3 regions of the Bradyrhizobium sp. 44 genome follow, and region 2 is predicted to be linked to each of the others. Evidence: predicted binding sites of a transcription regulator. Region 2 holds the regulator's gene; each other region holds the start of a gene.
What was found. The regulator PhoB, encoded in region 2, activates phosphate uptake and scavenging genes when phosphate is short. The targets are predictions, from matches to a motif close to TGTCATNNANCTGTCAT.

Region 1: a site for PhoB is predicted at 1,797-1,813, ahead of ugpB (sn-glycerol-3-phosphate ABC transporter substrate-binding protein UgpB). Genes of this name have one in related genera too.
Region 3: a site for PhoB is predicted at 1,972-1,988, ahead of IVB41_RS28125 (YbhN family protein). Genes of this name have one in related genera too.

Annotation. Positions count from the first base shown of each region.
Region 1 covers NZ_JADPIY010000008.1:32,450-35,724, forward strand. Annotated here, with positions in the region: gene ugpA (sn-glycerol-3-phosphate ABC transporter permease UgpA) at 1-378, opposite strand, end outside; gene ugpB (sn-glycerol-3-phosphate ABC transporter substrate-binding protein UgpB) at 426-1,742, opposite strand; gene IVB41_RS02235 (CaiB/BaiF CoA-transferase family protein) at 1,962-3,179, opposite strand.
Region 2 covers NZ_JADPIY010000008.1:409,598-412,872, forward strand. Annotated here, with positions in the region: gene pstA (phosphate ABC transporter permease PstA) at 1-67, shown strand, start outside; gene pstB (phosphate ABC transporter ATP-binding protein PstB) at 64-885, shown strand; gene phoU (phosphate signaling complex protein PhoU) at 896-1,612, shown strand; gene phoB (phosphate regulon transcriptional regulator PhoB) at 1,636-2,343, shown strand; gene IVB41_RS03895 (GcrA family cell cycle regulator) at 2,582-3,094, opposite strand.
Region 3 covers NZ_JADPIY010000029.1:507,228-510,502, forward strand. Annotated here, with positions in the region: gene IVB41_RS28120 (hypothetical protein) at 1-555, opposite strand, end outside; gene IVB41_RS28125 (YbhN family protein) at 710-1,792, opposite strand; gene IVB41_RS28130 (ferritin-like domain-containing protein) at 2,219-2,725, shown strand; gene IVB41_RS28135 (MFS transporter) at 2,885-3,275, shown strand, end outside.

The DNA.
Region 1 (3,275 bases), 380 kb from region 2:
GATCCAGAGCACGCCGACCACGGGCGGCGCCACCGCATAGGGCCAGATCAGGAGCGTGCGGTAGAGCATCGAGCCACGCAGCGGCTTGTCCGCCATCACGGCGAGCAGCAGCGCGAAGGACAGCGAGGAGACGGCGATGGCGAACGAGAACAAGAAGGTTCGGACGATCGCCTCGAAATAGGCCGCGTCCTTGAACAGCTCGACGTAGTTCTCGAACCAGACAAAGGTGGTCGACAGCCCGAACGCATCCTGGAGCAGGAAGGACTGGATCACCGCCTGCAGGGCCGGCCAATAGAAGAAGATCAGGACGATCGCGAGCTGCGGCGCAACCAGCGCGTACGGTAACAGCCTTGACTGGAAAATGGCTTGCTTTTGCATGATTCCAGCAGAGCGGCAGACCGGGTCGCGGCCTGCCGCTCATTGCCTCACTTGACGGCGGTCTTTTCGAACTGCCGCAGCATCGTGTTGCCGCGCTCGACGGCGGCATCCAGCGCCTGCTTGGCGGTCTTCTTGCCGGCCAGCGCCTGCTCGATCTCTTCCGACCAGACGTCACGCAGCTGCACCATGTTGCCGAGGCGCAGGCCGCGGGAGTTCTCGGTCGGCTCCTTGTTGGTCAGCTCGAGCAGCGGGGTCTCGAGATAGGGCTGATCCTTGTAGAAGCCCTCTTCCTTCGCCTTGGCATAGGCCGCCTTGGTGATCGGCAGATAGCCCGAGGCCTTGTGGATATAGACTTGGCGGTCGGTGTCCGAGAGGAAGGTCAGGAACTTTGCGACGCCCTTGTATTCCTCGGCCGACTTGCCGCCCATCACCCACAGCGAAGCGCCGCCGATGATCGAGTTCTGCGGCGCGCCCTTGACGTCGGGATAATACGGCATCGGCACGGCGGTGAAGGCGAACTTGGCCTGTGCCTTGACGTTGCCGAAGAAGGCCGACGAGGTCAGGTAGATCGGGCACTCGCCGGAAGTGAAGCGACCCTCGCCGGTGTTGGTGCGGCCGGCGTAGTCATAGGTCTTGGTCTTCTGCAGCTCGACCAGGGTTTCGAGATGCTTGACCTGAAGCGGTCCGTTGAACTCGAGCACGGTGTCGAAGCCGTCGAGGCCGTTGGCCTTGCTGGCGAGCGGCACGTTGTGCCACGCCGAGAGCTGCTCGAGATTGACCCAGGTGATCCAGGAGCCCGAGAAGCCGCAGGTGTCGTGACCGGCAGCCTTCAGCTTCTTGGCGGCCTCGAACGTTTCGGGCCAGGTCTTCGGAATCTCGACGTTCGCCTTCTTCAGCTCGTCGAGGTTGACCCACATCACGGTCGAGGACGAGTTGAAGGGGAAGGACAGCATCTCGCCCTTCGACGTCGAATAATAGCCGGTGATGGCGGGCAGGTAGATCTTGGGGTCGAATTTCTCGCCGGCGTCGGCCATCAGCTTGTAGACGGGCTTCACGGCGCCGGTCGCGGCCATCATGGTCGCGGTGCCGACTTCGAACACCTGCATGATATGCGGGGCGTTGCCGGCGCGGAACGCCGCGATGCCGGCGTTCATCGTATCGGGATAGTTGCCCTTGTAGGTCGGGATCACCTTGTAGTCGCTCTGCGACGCGTTGAAGTCGGTGGCGAGCTTGACGATAACGTCGTTGTTGGCGCCGGTCATCGCGTGCCACCACTGGATTTCGGTCACGGCCAAGGCCGGTGAGGCCGATAGTCCAACCGTGAGTGCAATAGCGGCAGCCGCTCCAAAGTGTCGAAGAGCCATCAAGTAAACCTCCCTTGGGCCGTCAAAAATGATCGCTTGCGCTAGCAGCGCCATATGACGTTCACATGACTGTGTAAGCGGCCGAAACGAAAGCGGCAAGCGCTGGAAAAGGGAAGCTGTCAAATAGGCGAATGCCGCGCGCGCAGCGTCCTCCGTTCGCGATGCACAGAGCGCCCGCACCGCAGTGCGGCATTGCCGTCGGATGAGGAAGGCGAGGCGCTAGCGCTTGCGCTCGGGTCCGCAGACCGTGCCCTGCTCGACCATCGCGTCGATCTCGGACCTGGAGTAGCCGAATTCGCCCAGCACCTCGGCCGCGTGCTGGCTGAATTTCGGCGGCAGGCGCCGCAGGCTCGGCTTGCTGCGATCGAGCCGGATCGGGGATGCCACGCCCTTGTACCAATCCTTCTCGATGATATCGCCGCGCGCGATCGTGTGCGGGTTGGTCAACGCCTGGTCGATCTTCTGCACGGGGCCTGCGGGCAGGCCCGCGGCGAGCAGGCGATTGCACAGCGGCTCGGCCTCGTGCTGGCAGAACACCGCGGCGAGCTCGGCCCGCAGTGCCTCGCGATTGGCGATGCGGTCCTTGTTGCGCGCAAAGCGCGGATCGGTGCCGAGCTCGGGCTTGCCGATCTCCTTGGCGAGCTTGCGGAAGGTGCCGTCATTGCCGACGCCGATGAAGATGTTGTCGGTCTTGGTCGGGAAGATCGCATAGGGCACGAGGTTGGGATGCTCGTTGCCGGTGAGCGACGGCGGCTTGCCATGCATGAAATAATTCGCGGTGTGCGGATGCATGATGGCGAGACCGGTCTCGTACAGCGTGGTCTCCAGGAACTGGCCCTGGCCCGAGCGCTGCCGCTCCGACAGTGCCATCAGGATGCCGATCGCCGCATAGAGGCCGGTGCCGATGTCGACCAGCGGCACGCCGATGCGCATCGGTCCGCTCTCGGGCGAGCCGGTCGCCGCGATCATGCCGGTCATGGCCTGGATGATGGCGTCATAGCCGGGGTTGCCGCCGCGCGGGCCGTCGGCGCCGAAGCCGCAGATCCGGCAATGCACGAGGCGCGGGAATTTCTTGCTGAGCACCTCGTTCCCGATGCCCCATTTCTCCAGCGTGCCCGGCTTGAAGTTCTCGATCAGGACGTCGGCGCTCTCCAGCATCTTGAGCAGCACGGCCCGGCCGCCCTCGGAGGCGAGGTCGAGGCCGATCGAGCGCTTGTTGCGGTTGATGCCGATGAAATAGGCCGCGTCTTCTTCGTGGAAGGGAGGGCCCCAGTCGCGCACCTCGTCACCTGCGGGCGGCTCGACCTTGATCACGTCGGCGCCGTGGTCGGCGAGGATCTGGGTGCAATAGGGACCGCCGAGCACGCGCGTGAGATCGATGACGCGCAGGCCGCTCATTGCGCCCGTGGCAGCTCCAGAACTGGCGGCTTCAGTCATGCGTTCGCGTCCCTGTGTCGATATTGATCACAGGCCTAACGAGGTTCGTCCGGGCCGGCAATGGCTTCCCGCGTGGGGCGTCATGCAGGCCGCTCG
Region 2 (3,275 bases):
CACCCTGACCGTTCTTGCCCTTAATATTTTCGCGCGCATCCTTGGCGCCGAGAGGACCGCAAAATGAGTGATCTTTCCGTATCGATGAGCGCGTCAGGTGGACTGCCGCACGCGGCAGTGCTGCCGGAGGCGCCCCCCAAGGTGACCGTGCGCAACCTGAACTTCTATTACGGCGAGCACCATGCGCTGAAGAACATCAACCTGACGCTCGGCGCCAACCGTGTCACGGCGTTCATCGGTCCGTCAGGCTGCGGCAAGTCGACCCTGCTGCGCATCTTCAACCGGATGTACGACCTCTATCCCGGTCAGCGCGCCACCGGTCAGCTCATGCTCGACCAGACCAACATCCTCGACGGCAAGCTGGACCTCAATCTGCTGCGCGCCCGCGTCGGCATGGTATTCCAGAAGCCCACGCCGTTCCCGATGACGATCTACGAGAACATCGCGTTCGGCATCCGTCTCTATGAGAAGATCTCGAAGTCCGAGATGGACGGCCGCGTCGAGAAGGCGCTGCGCGGCGGCGCGCTGTGGAACGAGGTCAAGGACAAGCTCAACGCCTCCGGCCTGTCGCTCTCCGGCGGCCAGCAGCAGCGTCTCTGCATCGCCCGCACCGTCGCGGTGCGGCCCGAGGTGATCCTGTTCGACGAACCCTGTTCGGCGCTCGACCCGATCTCGACCGCCAAGGTCGAGGAGCTGATCCAGGAGCTGTCCGAGGATTACACGATCGCGATCGTCACCCACAACATGCAGCAGGCGGCGCGCGTCTCCGACAAGACCGCCTTCATGTATCTCGGCGAGTTGATCGAGTTCGACGACACCAGCAAGATCTTCACGTCGCCGTCCGACCGGCGCACGCAGGATTACATCACCGGCCGGTTCGGCTAGGAGACGCGACATGGGTTCTGAACATACCGCAAAGGCCTTCGACACCGACCTCCAGGAACTCACACGCCTGGTCGCAGAGATGGGCGGCATCGCCGAGCGCATGATCGTCGAGTCCGTCGACGCATTGATCCGCCGCGACGTCCCGCTCGGCCAGCGCGTCGTCGCCATCGACACTGAACTCGACGCGCTGCAGAAGCGCATCGAGGAACGCGCGGTGCTCACCATCGCCCGGCGCCAGCCAATGGCGGTCGATCTGCGCGAGATCGTCGGCGCCATGCGCGTCGCGACCGATCTCGAGCGCATCGGCGACCTCGCCAAGAACATGGGCAAGCGCGTTGCGGCGCTGGAGACGGACTTCCATCCGCTCAAGCTGTTCCGCGGCCTCGAGCACATGACCGACCTCGTGCAGCAGCAAGTCAAGTCGGTGCTGGACGCTTATGCCGCGCATGATTTGCCGGCGGCGATGGCGGTGTGGAAGGGTGACGAGGAAGTCGACGCCATCTGCACCTCGCTGTTCCGCGAGCTCCTCACCTACATGATGGAGGATCCGCGCAACATCTCGTTCTGTATTCACCTGATGTTCTGCGCCAAGAATATCGAGCGGATCGGCGACCACGCCACCAACATCGCCGAGACCGTGTTCTACATGATTGAGGGCCAGGCGATCACCGACAAGCGGCCGAAGGGCGACATGACGACCTTCGCCAACACGGTACCGAACACCTGAAGACTTAAGGGAGCGACGACCCGATGGGCGCACGCATTATGGTGGTTGAGGACGAGGAAGCCCTGACCGAGCTTCTCCGCTACAACCTCGAAGGCGACGGCTATGACGTCGAGACGGTGATGCGCGGCGACGACGCCGACACCCGCCTCAAGGAGCACATCCCCGATCTGATCGTGCTCGACTGGATGCTGCCGGGCCTGTCAGGCATCGAGTTGTGCCGGCGGCTTCGCACCCGTCCCGAGACCAAGCAGCTCCCGATCATCATGCTCACCGCGCGCGGCGAGGAGAGCGAGCGGGTGCGGGGTCTTGCGACCGGCGCCGACGATTACATCGTCAAGCCATTCTCGGTGCCGGAGCTGCTGGCGCGCGTGAAAGGCCTGCTGCGGCGCGCAAGCCCGGAGCGGCTCGCCACCGTCCTTGCTTTTGGCGACATCGAGCTCGACCGCGACAAGCGCCGCGTGGCGCGCTCGGGCCGGCCGATCGATCTCGGTCCGACCGAATATCGCCTGCTGGAGTTCTTCCTGGAGCATCCGGGACGGGTGTTCTCGCGCGAGCAACTGCTCGACAGCGTCTGGGGCCGCGACATCTATATCGACGAGCGTACCGTCGACGTGCATATCGGCCGCCTGCGCAAGCTGCTCAATCTCGGCCGCGAGCAGGACCCGATCCGCACCGTCCGCGGCGCCGGTTACGCGCTGGATGATCGGTTTGCCAAGGCGGAGCAGGTATAGGGTTGCAGCCTTGTTTGTTGGCAAGCTGTCCCGAATTCTTCGACGTCGTCCCGGACAAGCGAGCGCTGATCCGGGACCCATAACCACCGAACGTGGTTTGGCGAAGACTCGGAGCGACCCCTTTCGCACGGCAACTGCGCGCTCGGAGTATGGGTCCCGGCCCCCCGCGCGCAATTGCGCACTAGGCCGGGACGAGACTGAAATCGTTGAGCCGTCTTCGCGCGACGACTTGCCGTAATTACCGCGGCCCCGGCTTCACCGGTGCACGCCGCCGATCCGACGCCGGCTGGTACGCGACGCGCGAGTGCTGGGCGCAATAGGGCAGGCCGGACAGCGCCCGTCCACCGCAGAAGAAGAAGTCCGGGCTTGAGGGATCGCCGACCGGCCAGTGGCAGGTCGCCTCGTTCAATTCCAGCAGCGACAGCCGCTGGCTCATCGGCACCACGTTGTCGTAGGTGACCGGATCCGGCTCAGCCTCGACCTCGAAGGCCTGCGCCAGCGCGGTGTTGCCGCGCGAGATCGGGCGGCTCACCCGCATCATGTGCTGCGCGGGGCGCGCCTTGCGCGGCCGGGGCGCTGCCGACGAAGGGCTCTTGGCGCGGCCCGAGAGGCCGAGCCTGTGCACTTTGCCGATCACGGCATTGCGGGTCACATTGCCGAGCTCCGCCGCGATCTGGCTGGCCGAAAGTCCGGCCTCCCAGAGCTTTTTCAGCTGCTCGACGCGATCATCGGACCAGGTCAAAACCGTCATTGCACCCTTTCCCTCGCTGCGCGCCAGCCATCCTGGGGCCTCGCAGCGAATGCCTAAGCCTTCAAAAACCCGTGCCGCCAGAATCCCTTAAGGCTCGCCGGGCGCGTCTTGAACGCCCGAACGTTTACGCCGGTACATAAGGACTTAAAGATCAGAACCACTGCACGAGATGTCGTATCTG
Region 3 (3,275 bases), on a different contig from region 2:
GATCTCGGTCTGGACCCGCTGGGTCGGATCGGAGCCGGAAGAGACGTCGACGGTCGCGACCGTCTGCTTGCCGTAGCGGACCCGCAGATTGATCGGCTCGGCGCAGTCGAAGGTGGATTGTTGCGGCCCGTCGCCGTCGTCGAACGACCAGGCGCAGGTGGCGCCGACCGGCACCGCGCCGGCGAGACGCACGGTGACGGGATGGTCGAGGGGGGTGAGGTAGTTTTCCTTCGTGTTGTCGCGGGTGCAGGGCTGGTTGACCCGGCCCTGGAGGTCGATGCAGAGCCGGTTGACCATGTTGCGGGCCCAGCCGCGGCCCTCGCTCTGGAGCTCCAGCGATTGCTCGGCGGCGAGGATGCTGCGGTTACGCGCGTTCTCGACATGGAGCAGGAAGTCGCGCTCTTCGCGGAACAGCCGGAAGCGGTTGCGCACCTCCCAGCTGATCTGCATGGCGCCCGCGTCCTGCGCGGCCGCCCGCTCCAGCGGCAGGGCGGTGAGGAGCCCGGCGAGCAGCAGGGCACCAGCGACGAAACGGCGAAGGGATACAGGGATCATGGCCCGCATTTTCAACGGCAAAGTTGAGGCGGAAATAAGAGAGCTGCTCTCCGCCTGCAACATCGGTCTGACGGTTTTGCTGGCCGGCGTCTAGCGGACTATCGTTGGAGCATGATCTTTCCGGAAAACCGCTTCGCACTTTTCCGCATCATGCTCAGCGCTTGCTGGCCTGCCGCAGCGACCGCTCGCGCTCAATCGCTGCCACCTGCTTGGGCAGGTTGGCCTGCGCGCAGGCCTCCGCCAGCCTTCGGCGCTCCTGCCAGGGCTCCACCACATTCATCCAGAGCTCGCGTGTGCCCATGATGGAGATGGCCAGTCCGAACGGGATCACGAAATAGAGAATGCGGAAGACAAGGAGCGTGGCCAGAAGCTGCTCGCGGCCGAACTCCGGCAGCGCCACCAGCATGGCGGCGTCGAACACGCCGAGCGAACCGGGGGCGTGGCTGGCAAAGCCGAGCAACGTCGCCAAAATGAACACCACCGAGAGCGACAGGAAGTCGATCTGCGGCGTGGCCGGCACCAGAAGGTACATCGCCAGCGCGCAGAATCCGAGATCGACGACGCCGATCAGGATCTGCACCAGCGTCAGCGGCGCTGACGGCAGCACCACCTTCCAGCCCTTCTGGCCCAGCTCGCGGCGCTTCTCGCCCATGCACAGCCAGACCAGATACGCGCCGATCGAGGCGAGGCCGCCGAGCGCAATCAGCCGGTTGATCGACGACGGCAGCTGATCCATGTAGGAGGCGGCATCCGGATGGATGGCCATGCCGATCGAGAGCACGAAGATGTTACCGAGCCAGAAGGTCAGGCCCGACAGGAAGCAGATTTTTGCGACATCGATCGCATTCAGCCCGTAATCCGAATAGATCCGGAAGCGGATCGCGCCGCCGGTGAAGACGGTGGCGCCGATATTGTGGCCGATCGAATACGATGTGAAGCTGGAGAGCGCTGCGATGCGATAGGGCACGTGCTTCTTGCCGATCGTTCGCAGTGCAAAAAAATCGTAGAAGGTCAGCGTACAGAACGCGAAGCATACGCAGATCGCCGCCAGCCCGATGTTACCGCGGGGGATCTCGGTCAACGCGGTCAGGATGACCCCGGTGTCGATGCCCTTGAGCGTCCGTACCAGCGTGGTGATCGCGAACGCAATGATGAAGACGCTCGCCGCAACGCCGAGTCGCCGCCAGCCGATCCATCTCTTGAAGCCGCGCTTCAGCGCGGTCAGCAGTCCGTGCATTCATCCTCCCGGCGGGGGCAAGACCGACCAGGCCAGACATTGGCCGGTCAGATGCGATCAGTGCCCGATGTGGGCTTGGATCGCTAGGCATGATGTAGCTCATTTAAGGCAAAAACAGTAACTTGTGCAGCCCTTGACAAGGATAGGTTCTGCCTTGGACCAGCTTGGACCAGCCACTTTGTCATACGCGGTTCACATCGGACCGCGCGTTAAGCATATGAGTCGTGGGATCGGTCGCGTCCGTCTGTGACATGGTCTCAGATCCTGCACGGCCAACATTGTTCCAGCGCAAGGGATGCGGGCTTTTTTGGAACGACGATGCCCTGCGCTGGTTAGTGCCGCATCAGCAATCGAACATGGCGGAATCACGGGCTTTTCCTGCAAGCCGGCGCCTCTGTGTTCCCACAACCCGAGAGGATCGGACCGATGGGATTGTTCACAAAAGACATCAAAACCATGAACGACCTGTTCGTGCATCAGCTCCAGGACATCTATTACGCCGAGCAGCAGCTCACCAAGGCTCTGCCGAAAATGGCGGATAAGGCGACCGATCCGCAGCTGAAGCAGGGCTTTTTGACGCACCTCGAAGAAACCAGAGAGCACGTGAAGCGCCTTGAGGAAGTGTTCAAGATGCACGGTGCGCAGGTGAAGGCGGTCGATTGCCCGGCGATCGACGGCATCATCGAGGAAGCCGATGAGACCGCCGGCGAAGTGGCCGACAAGGCGGTGCTCGACGCCGCGCTGATCAACGCGGCACAGGCGGCGGAGCATTACGAGATCGTCCGCTACGGCAGTCTGATCGCCTGGGCGAAGCAACTCGGCCGCAACGACTGCGCCAGCGTGCTCGCCAAGACGTTGGAAGAAGAGAAAGCGACCGACAAGAAGCTGACCACGCTCGCCGAGAGCAAGGTGAACCTGCGCGCGGCGAGCTAGGGCAAGGCGCGGCCTGGATCAGGACAGAGCGTCGCGCGGCCGTTCGCGCGACGCTCGCGCATCACATATCCATCATGCATTCATCATTCGATCGTTGTCGTAACATGACGGCGGGTTCGAAGCGTATCGTTCGCATGGGGCTGCGACCGAGATGGCAGCATGCGAGTAAGCACCGTCAAATACGAAGCCTTCGGAACCGGCGCGCCGCATGCCGGCTCGCGCCTTGCGACATCCCTCACCCTTGCCGCGATGAGCCTTGGTTATGGCGTGGTGCAGCTTGACGTCACCATCGTCAACACCGCGCTCGATGCAATGGGCAGGACGCTCGGAGGCGGCGTCGCCGAGCTGCAATGGGTGGTCAGCGCCTACACCATTGCGTTTGCCGCGTTCATCCTGACGGCCGGCGCGCTCGGCGACCGCATCGGCGCCAAGCGCGTCTTCATGGCGGGATTCGCCATCTTCACTGCGGCCTCGCTCGCCTGCGCGTTGTCGCCCAATGCGACCGTGCTGATTGGGGCGCGGCTGGTCCAGGGCCTGGCGGCGGCGATCC